4 regions of the Paraliobacillus zengyii genome follow, and region 2 is predicted to be linked to each of the others. Evidence: riboswitches for the same ligand, from Rfam matches in the RefSeq annotation. Region 2 holds a riboswitch; each other region holds the start of a gene.
What was found. Region 2 has a riboswitch for thiamine pyrophosphate ahead of thiD (bifunctional hydroxymethylpyrimidine kinase/phosphomethylpyrimidine kinase). Riboswitches for the same ligand answer to the same signal wherever they lie in the genome.
Positions count from the first base shown of each region.

Region 1: it holds a riboswitch for thiamine pyrophosphate, as region 2 does, so the genes downstream of both, thiT (energy-coupled thiamine transporter ThiT) here and thiD (bifunctional hydroxymethylpyrimidine kinase/phosphomethylpyrimidine kinase) in region 2, are expected to answer to the same signal.
Region 3: it holds a riboswitch for thiamine pyrophosphate, as region 2 does, so the genes downstream of both, thiW (energy coupling factor transporter S component ThiW) here and thiD (bifunctional hydroxymethylpyrimidine kinase/phosphomethylpyrimidine kinase) in region 2, are expected to answer to the same signal.
Region 4: it holds a riboswitch for thiamine pyrophosphate, as region 2 does, so the genes downstream of both, tenA (thiaminase II) here and thiD (bifunctional hydroxymethylpyrimidine kinase/phosphomethylpyrimidine kinase) in region 2, are expected to answer to the same signal.

Region 1 covers NZ_CP029797.1:2,974,202-2,977,578, reverse strand. The annotation lists gene DM447_RS14990 (flavin-containing monooxygenase) at 1-161, shown strand, start outside; gene DM447_RS14985 (DUF3889 domain-containing protein) at 300-938, shown strand; gene DM447_RS14980 (SET domain-containing protein) at 992-1,387, opposite strand; TPP riboswitch at 1,580-1,680, shown strand; gene thiT (energy-coupled thiamine transporter ThiT) at 1,745-2,308, shown strand; gene DM447_RS14970 (TerC family protein) at 2,349-3,038, opposite strand; gene DM447_RS14965 (YkvI family membrane protein) at 3,150-3,377, opposite strand, start outside.
Region 2 covers NZ_CP029797.1:370,422-373,798, reverse strand. The annotation lists gene thiE (thiamine phosphate synthase) at 1-15, opposite strand, end outside; gene thiM (hydroxyethylthiazole kinase) at 19-825, opposite strand; gene thiD (bifunctional hydroxymethylpyrimidine kinase/phosphomethylpyrimidine kinase) at 829-1,650, opposite strand; TPP riboswitch at 1,778-1,880, opposite strand; gene DM447_RS01925 (glycine betaine ABC transporter substrate-binding protein) at 1,999-2,889, opposite strand; gene cudC (choline uptake/conversion transcriptional regulator CudC) at 3,039-3,377, opposite strand, start outside.
Region 3 covers NZ_CP029797.1:3,395,899-3,399,275, reverse strand. The annotation lists gene DM447_RS16720 (aldo/keto reductase) at 1-67, shown strand, start outside; gene DM447_RS16715 (NUDIX hydrolase) at 408-878, shown strand; gene thiW (energy coupling factor transporter S component ThiW) at 932-1,429, opposite strand; TPP riboswitch at 1,515-1,628, opposite strand; gene DM447_RS16705 (ring-cleaving dioxygenase) at 1,803-2,774, shown strand; gene DM447_RS16700 (HAD family hydrolase) at 2,901-3,377, shown strand, end outside.
Region 4 covers NZ_CP029797.1:1,942,586-1,945,962, reverse strand. The annotation lists gene DM447_RS09795 (spore coat protein) at 1-38, opposite strand, end outside; gene DM447_RS09790 (DUF3231 family protein) at 255-767, shown strand; gene tenA (thiaminase II) at 946-1,620, opposite strand; TPP riboswitch at 1,707-1,815, opposite strand; gene cydC (thiol reductant ABC exporter subunit CydC) at 1,871-3,377, opposite strand, start outside.

The DNA.
Region 1 (3,377 bases), 1.1 Mb from region 2:
CCGCACTTTCAGGGATGCGTTTTGGTATACCTAATCTAGTAGAAGAAATTTCTAATCAACTTTTTCTTGATGATCGCGAAGACATTATGAAGAATTTCTTTGACTATGATGAAGAAGAATTTGTAGGAGAATGGCTGGAAACAAGTAATCAATCTCATTAATATCTTTAGGTCCTATCCAGATGAAAGGTGGATGGGGCTTTTTTTTGATTACGAGAATATACTGAATGTCTCTGAATTAATCACAAATACGCCTGTATAAAACATAAACTATCCTAGTCTAAAACTAGGAGGTAAATGATGTATCCATATTATAATCAATATCAATCGTTAAATCAGTTTTATAGAGAGTCTCCATATTTACATCCATATCCACAACAATTAAATTACTGGGGGCGGCAACCATTCACAAGAGGCCAAGCAACATGGACAGAAGGAGGACGTGTTACGCAATGTGGTATGCCTTGGTCTCATAATGAATATATGACAGCAGCTGTAGGTGTGAATTCGCCTTATCAATGTGGGCAAACGTTAAAGATACGTGAGCTTTTCTCCCAAACTTTAAGAGAAGTTATTGTGACAATTGTTGATAAAGTACCTGGATTCCCAGCTGATAAAATTAACCTACACCGAAAGGCATTTGAAGCATTAGGTGCAGATCCAGCGGTTGGCGTAATAAATATTGAATTTGAATCTTCACCAGAAGTAGAGGAAGCAGAATGGGGAAAATATTTATTGGAAGTTACTGAGGTAGCTTATCCGAATTATAATATAACAGAATATAATTTTGTTAAGAAAACAAATCCAGCACCAAATCAAACAAAGGAAATCTATCACTATATTTTACAATCACCTCAAGAAAGAGTTAAAATCCAAGGCACGGTAATTTATAATTCAAACACTAATCGTGTTGAATCCTTTGATATTAAAGAAATATAAGATTGAAAAAGCCCAATCCACGTATAATGCGGATTGAGCTTTCAATTTTTTAATCATTTATTCAATTCATCAAAATTCATGTTGAACCATAAGGGGTCATTGTTATTAACATCACCATTATAGTTAATTAGCAATTCTTCACCAGCTTTTATATCTGTGTGAGCAAAAAATACAAAGGTATGATCTGGAAAGTTTATATCGTAATCGGTATTTGGAGTATAGGAATGATTAAACAACATGCCATATCCTAAAACAACCGCGGTATGATTTTTACCATATTCAAATACGTAATCATCCAGTACTGTTTGTTCTATGTGTTCGTGCTCCTTGTTTGGATAAGGAATAACAGGTGCAATATGTACTGTTTCTCCTTTTTTTATGTCGCGTGTAGCGAATACGCCTCGATTGAATTCCCCGTCGCTTAATGTAGATGTCTTTATCTCAATCATTTAGGTCACCTGCGATTTCCTTTTATTTTATTCATATGTACTCTATTTTGACAGTTGCTATTAGCGAACGCAACTGGTTGTACTTGAAATTTATAAAAGTTAATAGATTTATGGCCTTTTTAAAAAAACATCCTAAATTTTGTATGACAAATTCATTATCTTATGATATGATGAACCCGAAAATCAAATAAGCAAAACCACAAGGGGAGCTAAAATGCTGAGAGTGAACACGTTGTTCTAACCCTTCGAACCTGTTAGTTAATGCTAGCGCAGGAATGTGGATCGTGATATGTAGATTTGCGTTTACATATCTGTTCTCCCTTGAGGTTTTTTGTTTAAAAAAGGGGAGTTTTTTTTATGAAAAAATTAAGTTTAATTATGTTGATTGAGGCGTCCTTTTTTGCATCATTGGCGTTTGTTTTTGATTTACTTCCGTCGATTCGGCTTTCTCCATCGATTTCAATTTCTTTTGCTATGGTTCCAATTTTAATTTTAGCGTTTCGATGGGGGATTAGGGTTAGTTTAATTTCTGGCTTTATCTGGGGTATTTTACAAGTTATCTTGGGTGATGCCTATATTCTAACTCCACTTCAGGCATTTATTGAATATTTTATTGCCTTTGCTTTTATTGGTTTTGCAGGTCTATTTTATAAAGTCATTCAATCGAACCTGAAGATGGGGAAAAAGAAAAAAGTGTTATTTTGGGTTATTACCGCGACACTTGTTGGTTCTGTTGCACGTTACTTTTGGCACTTTGTTGCTGGATTTATTTTTTGGGGAGAATACGCGCCTGATGATATGAACGTGGTGTTGTTTTCATTGATTACAAACGGGATTACCATGTTGGGTGCCTTTGTTTTATGCGCGATCTTATTGGTGCTTTTGATCGGAACTACTCCGAGATTAATTGAGCGAAAATAAACTAGTTTTAACTCCCCGTTTTATAAATGGGGAGTTAAAACTAATAGCTGTCTGCTGCGCTTTTAATATAACCAAGCAGTAAAATAGTTAGCGTTAGGAAGCCAACAATTAAATAGTTAAATAAGCCATTAGAGAGATCAAGTAAGTCTATTAATTTTTGATCCGTCAAAATCATTTCCCCGGCTGTCCACGCAAGAATACCAGCACCAATATAAGCTATCCAACGATATTTTTCTAATACTTTTACGATTAGTTTCGATCCGAATATCATAATAGGAATGCTAACCATCACCCCAATGATAATCATACGAATATCCCCATGCGCCGCACCTGTAATAGCAACAACATTATCCAGACTCATTACCGCATCTGCAACAATGATTGTCGAAACAGCTTTTAATAAACCAGTATGTGAGGTAATGGTAGCTTCCTCTTCTTTTTCAACAAGTAAATTATACGCTATCCAAAGAAGTAATAAACCACCAATTACATTTACAAAAGGAATTTGCATTAAATAAATGATAATAACTGCAAAAAATATTCGGAGCAGAACAGCGCCAATCGTGCCTAAAAGTATTGCTCTATTTTGATGTCTTTTTGGTAAAGACTTGGTGGCCATTGCAATCACAACAGCATTATCACCGGAAAGAACAATGTCAATTGCAATAATTTTTAATAATGCAATCGTCGCAACAGGTGTTATTGAGAATAGTAATGGGAAAAAGTCCACTTTTTGTTCCTCCTACAGAAATTTAAGATGGATAAGCTAAGTTGTCCATAACCAATTCTATGAAGAAACTTGAAATAGTAAACCAAAAAAAGTAGAAGTTTTTTAAAGTATTTATTCTTTTAATTGTTCTCTTTTAAATATCCATACATAAATTAACCCCGCAAAAAATAGAAAACCTCCATAACCAACAGTAGGATATAAGTATTTAACCATAGCAGAAAAGCCAATTTGACTGAATAAAAAAGCTGCTAGTGTTGTGCCTGCAATCACCCAAATTCGAAAGCGTGCAGCGATAAAGTTCATTCTTGAAACAAATCCATATAAATTTCCGACCGCAGT
Region 2 (3,377 bases):
TCTTGTAAAGATCATATCTTAATCCTCATCTAGACTATCATGTGTTATATTTATTTTTTCTGAAACATGCTGTGCATTCGTTTCAAATAAAGCATCTAAAAAGGCTATCTGAAAACTCCCAGGTGCAGAAGCGTTTTGTCTTGCACGTTCTGCTGCTACATCATAAAAAGCCACAGCTGCTGTTGCTGCTAGTAATGGTTTTTCTCCGGTTGTTAAAAAAGCAGCTATAACCGCACCTAATAGACAGCCAGTTCCTGTTACTTTAGTTAATAATTGTGTTCCATTTGAAATAGTATATAATTCTTTACCATCTGTAATTACATCTTTCACACCAGTAACCATTACAGGCACACCCAATTGCTTAGCAGCATGAATGGCCACACTTCGATTATCAAGTGTACCGACAGAATCCACACCCCTTACTTCTGCTTTCGCACCAGATAAATTACTTATCTCTCCTGCATTACCTCGTATTAACGAAATCTTTACCTCTTCTAAAATACGTGAAGCAACTTCACTACGTAATGATGTAGCACCAACAGCTACAGGATCAAGCACCACTGGGATACCTTTTTCATTTGCAGCTTTTCCTGCGACTATCATTGCCTCTGCTTGATTACTAGTTAATGTTCCAATATTCAATAGCAAACCGTCAGCGTTTTTCGCCATCTCTCCTACCTCTTCGATTGCACTTGCCATCACAGGGGATGCACCGATCGCATATAGACCATTTGCAGTAAAGTTCACGACCACCTCATTGGTAATGTTATGTACCAATGGTTCTTTTTCTCTAACCAATTCAATCATTCTCGTAATCTTATTCATTATTTATTCCTCCTTCTTTTGATTTGGCAAACCTTGCAAGCGATGACCCCAATGATTTGTTGGACCGCTTCCTGTACCAATATTTAATGTATACCGAATCGCATCTGTAATAAACTGCTTACCAATCGTAACTGCATCTAATACAGGTTGACCTTTTGCTAATTCAGCTGTAATCACAGCCGAGAACGTACAACCAGTTCCATGCGTATGCTTTGTATACGTACGTTCTGCTTCTAATAAATGAAAAACTTGCTTATCATACAAAACATCAACCGCTTTACCTTCTAGATGTCCACCTTTGACAACTGCCGCAGCAGCCCCTAATTCATCAACGATGACCTTCGCTGCTTTCTTTAAATCTTCTACATCCTCAATCTTAAAGTTCACTAATATTTCCGCTTCTGGAACATTAGGAGTAACTATTGTAGCAAGTGGAATAAGTAAATCTCGAATCACTTGACGTGACTCTTTTTCCATTAAAGCATGCCCACTTGTCGCAACCATTACTGGATCAATCACATATGGTGAATCTTGCTTTTTAACATACATTGCAATTAATTCCATCATTTCTATTGTTGAAACCATCCCTGTTTTTATCGCATCTGGCGGTATATCATCAAACACTGCTTGCATCTGCTTTTCAATAAATCCAATTGGCATATGATGCAGATCACTAACACCACGCGTGTTTTGTGCAACTGCAGAAGTTAGAATACTCATTCCATATACTTCTCTTTCTTGAAATGACTTTAAATCAGCTTGAATCCCTGCCCCACCTGTTGGATCAGTACCTGCAATCGTCAGTGCTGTAGGTATTTTTATCATTAATACAACCCCTCTCCTTATTTAATTTAAACCTTTTTACAATAATCATATTAATTTTTTCCATACAAAAAACCGCCCCCAAAAATGGAGCGGTTTCCTTTTAATATATTCACAAATAGTATGCGAACGGGTCCCAACTCCACTTTCCTACGCTAGTATTACCTAGTTCAGGTTCAAAGGGACCAAAGAAAACTCTTTATCTCAGCCAAATGGCGCCCCTAGTGGATTACTAATTAAATTATACTTCTACTTAATCACGTCTAAACTTAATTGTCAAATAGATACATTTTCAGAAACAAAAAAACCTATGTAAATCAGCTAACTGATCAACATAGGTTTTATTTTAATTTAATTATTCATCCATTCGCCAATTAAGTCTCTATTTTCTTCAACCCATTCTCCAGCTCCATCAATAGGCTCTTCTGCATCTTCAACATAATTTATTAATTCACCAATTTGTTCGTCATTCATTTTCCAATTCTTAAACCATTGATCAACTTCTTCAAAATCCTCTTCAAAACCATGTCTAGTCGCATGATGAATTTTTTCAACGCCACCATAAATATTTTCAGGATCATCTAAGAATTTTAAATCATATTCTGAGAAAACCCAGTGTGGTGTCCAAAGTGGAGATACAATCGCCTCTTCATTTTTGATAGCTTGATCTATTGCTGCAATCATAGCAGGTTCAGAACTCGATAATAACTCATAATCAAGGTCATAAGCTGTGATTAATTCCTCTGTTACTTCCATCGTACCAGCTCCAGGACCAAATCCAGTAATTTCTGAATTAAATAATTCCTTGTTAGCATTTAAGTCTTCTACACTATTAATATCTTCAAGATACGAAGGAACTACTAAACCTACTTTTGCATTATCAAACCATGTTTCCTCAGAAAAATTAATAACTTCATTGTATTCTTCATAATAGTTTTTATCTTGGACCGGAAGCCAAATTTCTAAACTAGCATCCAGTTCCTGGCTTTCTAGTGCTTGCATTGTTGTTCCCATACCTATTACGGTTAGTTCAACGTCATATCCTTCATCTTCAAGAATATACTTCCACATATTCGTTACAGCAATGTTCTCAGCCCAATCAATTTGACCGATACTAATCGTTCCTTTATTAGTTTCTTCCTCACTACTCGTATCCTCTGCATTCTCGCTACCACAAGCCATTAGTACAGCAAATAGTGTTAAGAACAATAAACTCAATAACCCCTTTTTGACCTTATTCATTCTTACCCTCTCCTTGTTTCTATATATTTAAAACGTTAAAAACGTTTTATTAATTAAGTATTTATTTAACACAGTTTAGATAAAAATACTCTCTAATAGTTTTCATTAAAGAGCATTTTTATGAGACAATTATATTGCCTAATAATTCTCTAATCTTTAGGTAAAAATTCAAATATTTCTTCACTTCTTATACTTGAAACTAAACGCGACAACCAATTATAGTATACTTTTGACTCTTCTAATTGATCATACGTTTTTTTTGCCATCTCACTATCTTGTGGACTAGCAGTTTTGTCTTCAACTACCTCACTTAGCTCTAATTGGGATTGATTGATAGCCTCCATGTTTGTCTTGACTTCTCTTTCCCACATTTGACAGTAAAACGCCATAAACGATCGAAAAAAGTTTTTTTCAGCTACATAAGTATGTTTTCTACTTCCACGTGTGAACGTCTTTTTCACCATTTCAAATTCCTGAAGTTTACGTAC
Region 3 (3,377 bases), 700 kb from region 2:
TACTATTAACGGTTTGAATAAAGATGAACGTGTGGGACCAGATCCAGATACGTTTAACAAAGTATAAAAAAAGTGGCGCTCTACAAAGCGCCATTTTTTTGTATCTTTTAAACACAATTTTCATAGAGTGAAACAGGCATTTAAGTCATAGTAAACTTGAGAAGTCTCGAAATCCAAAGTTGTAGTCGACGTTGTGCCTCTTTCGTAAGCATCATTGTTTCATCTGATGAATTTGAAGGAAAATGCGACGTGACATATCGCTCTGGAAATACACTTCGCTATCCGTGCCTGTGGAAAGGGAGCACGTTTCGCTTGAGAAGCGGGTCAGTAAATTCTGATACGTCAAAGTTTATCGTTGTTTTTTGTTGAAAGTTAAATCAAAGAAATGTTCGAAAGGAGTGGTTACGATGGATTATATTAGTTATGTTCGATCAATGGTAGGAAATCAGCCAATTATTATGGTGGTTTGTGGTGCAATTATCTTTGATGATCAAAAGCGTGTTTTGCTCCATTTACGTGCTGATAATCAAACATGGGGGTTCCCTGGTGGTTATATGGAATTAGGTGAATCAGTAAAGGAAACTGCAAGAAGAGAGGTTTTTGAAGAGACGGGTTTAAAGATAGGGGCACTTGAGTTATTTTCTGTTTACTCTGGAGAAGGTAATCAAAAAACATTAGCTAATGGTGACCAAGTTTCGCTTGTACAGCATTGGTTTACTTGCGAAGACTTCACAGGAGAATTGATCAAACAAAACGAAGAAACATTAGACACGGCATTTTTCTCATTAGATAATTTACCTGAGAATATGTTTCTAAGTCAAATGAAGGTAATTCGTGATTTACAATCAACTGCAACCAAACCAATAGTTAGAGATTAGTGTTAAAGGGTTTCTGCTGGCTAAGGAAACCCTTTAACACTATTTAGTGAAAACTAAGATTGCACATTATTTGGTACGAGTGTGTGTCCTTTTAATCTGGATAAAACAAATACCCCAAGTATTGCTCCTGTACAACTACTAACGATAAAACCTGGTACAAATGCTAATGCTCCCGCAGATTGTCCTAATAAAATGTTAGCAATAGGAACAGATAGTAATGATCCAATTATGCCAGTACCAATCATTTCACCAGTAGCTGCAAACACTTTTTTGTTAGTCCAATGATAGAAATAACCAGCCAATAACGCTCCAATCATTCCACCTGGAAAGGCTAATAACGTATCTAAACCTAATAAATTTCGTATTAAACCAATCACAAAAGCAATAATGACAGCCGGAATGGGTCCTAGTGTGACTGCTGCCATAACATTGACGGCATGTTGCACGGGATAAGCTTTGGCAATTCCAGTAGGGAAGCCAAATAGTTGTGCCCCCAAGGTTCCAATTGCTACAAACAGTGCCATCGTGGTTAATAATTTTGTTCTATTCATACTGTTTTCCTCCTTTTAAAAAAAATATATATTGCAAAACAAAAAGCCAGCTCCTCAAAAAAGGACCTGACAGTATCATCGAATGTAATCGATTCGGCTACTTCCCTCCGCTAGTACGAACTAGATCAGGTCCAAAAGGGTTAAAAAGCTTGATTACTTTTCTCTCAGCCTATCCAGATAGGCACCCCTAGTAGTGAATTATGAAGTTATTAGTTAAAGAATAGCATAAGTGAAATGTATTATAAAGGTAAATAAGTAAAAATAATTAAAATCGTTTATCTTGAATTCGAGATAAATAGTGTATATAATCGTAATATATTCAAATAGTAACCTATCGATAATTTTAGAAAGATGATGTTAAGGAGTGAAATAGATGGAATTAAAAGGGATTCACCATGTTTCCGCAATTACAGCAATTGCTAAAAGAAATTATGATTTTTATACCAATGTACTAGGAATGAGACTTGTTAAAAAGTCTGTTAATCAAGATGACACAAGTATGTATCATTTGTTTTATGCAGATGAGGTTGGACACCCAGGAACAGACTTAACTTTTTTTGAAATTATACGTGCTGGGCACACGTATGAGGGTAATAATAGTATTTCGCTAACGTCCTTACGCGTTCCTACTGATAGAGCGTTAGTTTATTGGGAAGAGCGTTTCAAAGAAAAAGCCGTGGCATTTCAGCCGATTGTTGAGCAATTTGGACGTAAAGTATTATTTTTCCAAGACCATGAAGGACAAAGGTTAGTCTTGGTTTCTGATGAAGGTAATAAAGGAGTCGCACCTGGCGTCCCTTGGGATAAAAGTCCCGTACCAAAAGAATTTGGAATTACTGGTTTGGGGCCAGTTAAATTAACTGTACCTGAGCTAGGGCCTACTACACGTGTGTTAACTGAAATACTGAACTTTCGATATAAAGGGAGTTATCAAGCCTATGTCGACGGTCAACCTGATATAGAGGTCTATGAAACAGGTGAAGGTGGAACAGGTGCAGAAGTCCATATTGAGACGCGCACTGATTTATCACGTGAAAGACCTGGTCGAGGTAGTGTGCATCATGTTGCCTTTCGTGTTGAGGACGAGAAAGAACTTGCCGCCTGGCACAAAGTTATTCAGGAAGCACGTATGCCGAATTCTGGATTGGTAGATCGCTATTATTTCCAATCGCTCTATTTTAGAGAACCAAATGGTATTCTTTATGAATTAGCCACAGATGGACCAGGCTTTGAAACAGATGAGGACATAGAGCATTTAGGTGAGCGTGTTGCATTGCCACCATTCTTGGAAGAAAAAAGAGAGTCAATTGAAGCGCGTTTAAAACCTTTAGATACAATTAATTAGTTAAAGAAGGAAAGGGATGACGATTAAAAACGTTATCCTTTTCCTTTTTAATTAGGAGAGATTAAGGTCAAAATGCTATACTAGCCTAAGAGAAATTATACGAAACAAATTTCAGGGGGAAAATAAATGAACAAACATGCCGAGCCAAAAGCAATTTTCTTAGACATGGATGGAACTATATTAGACCATCATAATAAAGTTAGTCAAAATACAAAAGTAGTCATTGATAAATTACGAGCAAAAGGAATTCCGGTTTTTATTGCAACAGGTCGTTCACGTGAAGAAATCTTCCCGATCGTTCCAGAAGGATTTACAGTTGATGGAATCATTAGCTCAAATGGGATGACAGTATACTTAGGTGATGAGAAAATTAAAGAGCATACGTTATCTTTTGAATTAGTAACAGAAATAATTGAAAAAGCACGCGAGAATCATGTGTATTATGAATTATTTCCTGCAGTTGGAGAGCGGTTGGTATTAAAAGAGGACAAATCGATTTTGGATAAAGAAATGGAAGATCCTCAACCAGAAAGTGTTGGTATTAACGAGTGGCTATCAAGAAAAGAGTCAATGGATGGTCAGATTAAATGGGTTGATTCTATC
Region 4 (3,377 bases), 1.6 Mb from region 2:
AGTTCCTGATCTTGAACATGATCTAACATGTACGCCATAGAAGTCACAGAGTTCACACAACTCATTGTTAATTCATTTAAATCTTGTAATTAGTGTGCAGCTAATTTCATTTTTTCTCCTCCTTTTCGGCTATAGTTTTGCTCAAAAAGTCTTATCTATACCAATTTAAAATTATTATTTACAATGTTTCTGGAATAAGTTTTGCCTTGATGAAAAGACTATCTATGTAAGACTTAACAAAGGAGTGTTTAGAAATGGGTGTACTATCAGGTAATCCAAAGAAACAACCACTTCATTATGGTGAAGTTTTTAGCATGTGGTCCTTTCTAGCAGCTGCTAAAGGTAACTATGCGACGTATCAAACATTTATTAACCATACAGGTGATAAAGAATTAAAAAATTTATTAGAAGATTTAAACCGAGGAATGAAACAGGAAATGGAAAGTGTGGAAGAGATTCTTAAAGTTAATGGAATAGCTTTGCCTCCTTCTCCTCCAGAACGTTCCCTCGCAGACATTGAAGATATTCCATCTGGTGCGAAGTTCAGTGATCAAGAAATTAGTGCTGTAGTTTCTGCAAACATTGCAGCAGGTTTAATAGCTTGTAGTACAATAATTGGACAGTCACTTCGCGAAGATATTGCCATGCTTTTTGGCCAGTTCCATATGAATAAAGCGCAAGCTGGAGCAAAAGCACTTCGATTAAATAAAGACAAAGGATGGATTATACTCCCTCCAATGCAAGCAAAGATTCCAAATAAAGAGTAGTAAAAAAAGCACTAGATTATTTCTAGTGCTTTTTTCTTGCTACTTTGTAATTCGAATTGGGTTTAACACACAAGGAGGAGGGAAAGCAGATCACCTTAAGTCTTAATTTCTAACACTTCCGCCGAATCACAGATCGTTTCCGTCGGATTAACACCTACTCCATTCGAGTCAAGCAGGATTATCCCATCTCTTCTAATGGCCATTTTTCTAATTTATAAGCCATATCCCAAAATAAATATTCATATTGACTGCTAAGTAAGAAGTGTTCTTTCATACGTTCTCGATCAGAGGCTGTTACAGTTTCAGCTAGTTGATCAAGTCTATCAATTTGTTCCTCTACTAATGCTCTGAACCAATCCGATCCGTATGCTTTAATCCATTCTTGATAAATTGGTTCATCTGGTGTTTTATTTTTTAACTGTTCTCCAACTTCATAATAAACCCAGTAGCAAGGTAATATTGCGGCAATCACATCACCTAGATGACCATGATAAGCAGCTCGATACATATGTGAACTATAAGCGTAAGAGGTAGGAGCAGGTTTAAATGCTCTTTGTTCTGCTTCAGTAATAGATAATAGCTTAGAAAAAGTACGATGTAATTCTAATTCTGCTTGATAAGTTCCTTGTGCATGTGCCGCCATACTACTGGTTGTTTCTAAATCTTCCGCCTTTGCAGCACCTATTGCCTGGACACGAGCAAATTGTGCTAAATAATAAGAGTCCTGCATGACATAATAGCGAAAGTTCTCTAAAGGTAATGTGCCATTACCAATCCCCTTAACAAAAGGATGATTAAAACTAGCTTGCCAAACTGGATCTGCCTCTTTCCGAATGTATTGTGAAAATTTCATCTCAACTTCCTCCCTATCTGCATAAAAAAACCACCTTCCTTGATTAAAAGAAAGTGGTGGCATGATAAAGTAAAAGAACCAAAGGACTTTATTCCCATCCACTTCCCTCCGCTAGTTTAAACTAGATCAGGTTCTAAGAGTCTTGAAGTAACACTTCAATCTCAGTCTTTTATAAAGACTCCTCTAGTGGTTTTTCTTGCTATTTTATTCTGTCTATAGAATAAAATCTAGGAAGAAGATGTCAATACTCTTAAAGTAAACTTTCTTCCAGTGTCTTCATTTGATAAAAATAACCATTCTTTTTCATTAAATTCGTATAAGATCCCGATTCAATAATCTCACCATGATCCATGACTATAATTTGATCCATCTTTTCTAATCCTTTTAAACGGTGACTAACTAACAATAATGTATCTGTTTGTGCTTGTTCAAAAAGTTGTTTATATATTTTTTCTTCTGTTTTAGCATCAAGTGATGACGTTGGCTCATCTAAAATCCAAATATGACCGTTTTTCAAGATTGCTCTAGCAATTGCTAGACGTTGTTTTTCACCGCCAGAAAGATTCTCACCGTTTTCTAATACATGGTCATCGAGTGAAAAGTTTTCAAGTTGCACATTCATTAATGCTTCATGTAATACAATGTCATCTAAATCAGAATCTGCGAGTAATAAGTTTTCACGGATTGTTCCATAAAAGAAATGATTTTCTTGTAGCACGACTTTTGACTGTTCCCACAATGCATTTCCTGAAACAGTTGAAATATCGTGGTGATCCCAATAAATTTTACCTGCTTGTACTTGCTGTAGTTTCAAAACTAACTGTAGTAAGGTTGATTTTCCTGAACCACTTGCTCCAACAATCGCTGTTTTCGAACCTGCAGGAATCTCTAAACTAAGTGATGGAATGGTTGTGCGCCAATCCCCCCTATACGTGAAGGTAATATTTTTAAATCCAATCATTGGTGGTTTATTAGTGATTTGTTCAACGTTAGTTTCGACTTCGCTAACTTGAATATCTGGATCCTCCACTACCTCATACAAACGGCTGGATGCATCGCGGCTTTCTTGCATATAAATTGGGAAAACAGCCATTGGAGCAGCAGGTTCAAAAACGGTTAGTGAGATCATAACAAGCATAGCTAAAAATATCCCTTCTAACCTACCATCTACAACCAAATAAGCTCCGACTGCAAGTACGAACCAGCTTACGATAAAGGTTATAAAACCATTAAACGATTGACTATAGACTTTATTAATATTTTCACGTTTTTGTTTTTCAATATAACTTTCTGATTGCATAGTTATTTGTTCTTGTTTTTTTTCTAATTGTTGAAATATCTTTAAATCTCGAAAACCATACATCAATTCAGTAATTTCCGTTGAAAGATCTCCACGTTCTTGTCTGACTTTACCATTAATTCTTACTTGTCGTAACGAAAAAAAAGCTGGGATAACAAATACCGTTAGTAAGAAACCAACTAATAAAATAAGCGCGATTTCAATGGAATAAAAGCTACTAAATAAGATTGTTGTTACAAAAACGAGTAATAACACAATTGGTGGATAAAAAACACGTAAAAAGAAATTCTGTAAACTCTCCACATCTCCTACTACTCGACCAAGTATGTCTCCACTTCTATACTTATGAAAAATTTGTGGAACAAGAGGTTCTAACTTTTCAAAAAAAGTAACACGTAAATTACTTAAGATAGTAAAAGTTGCCCTGTGAGAATAAATACGTTCGCCATATTTTGAA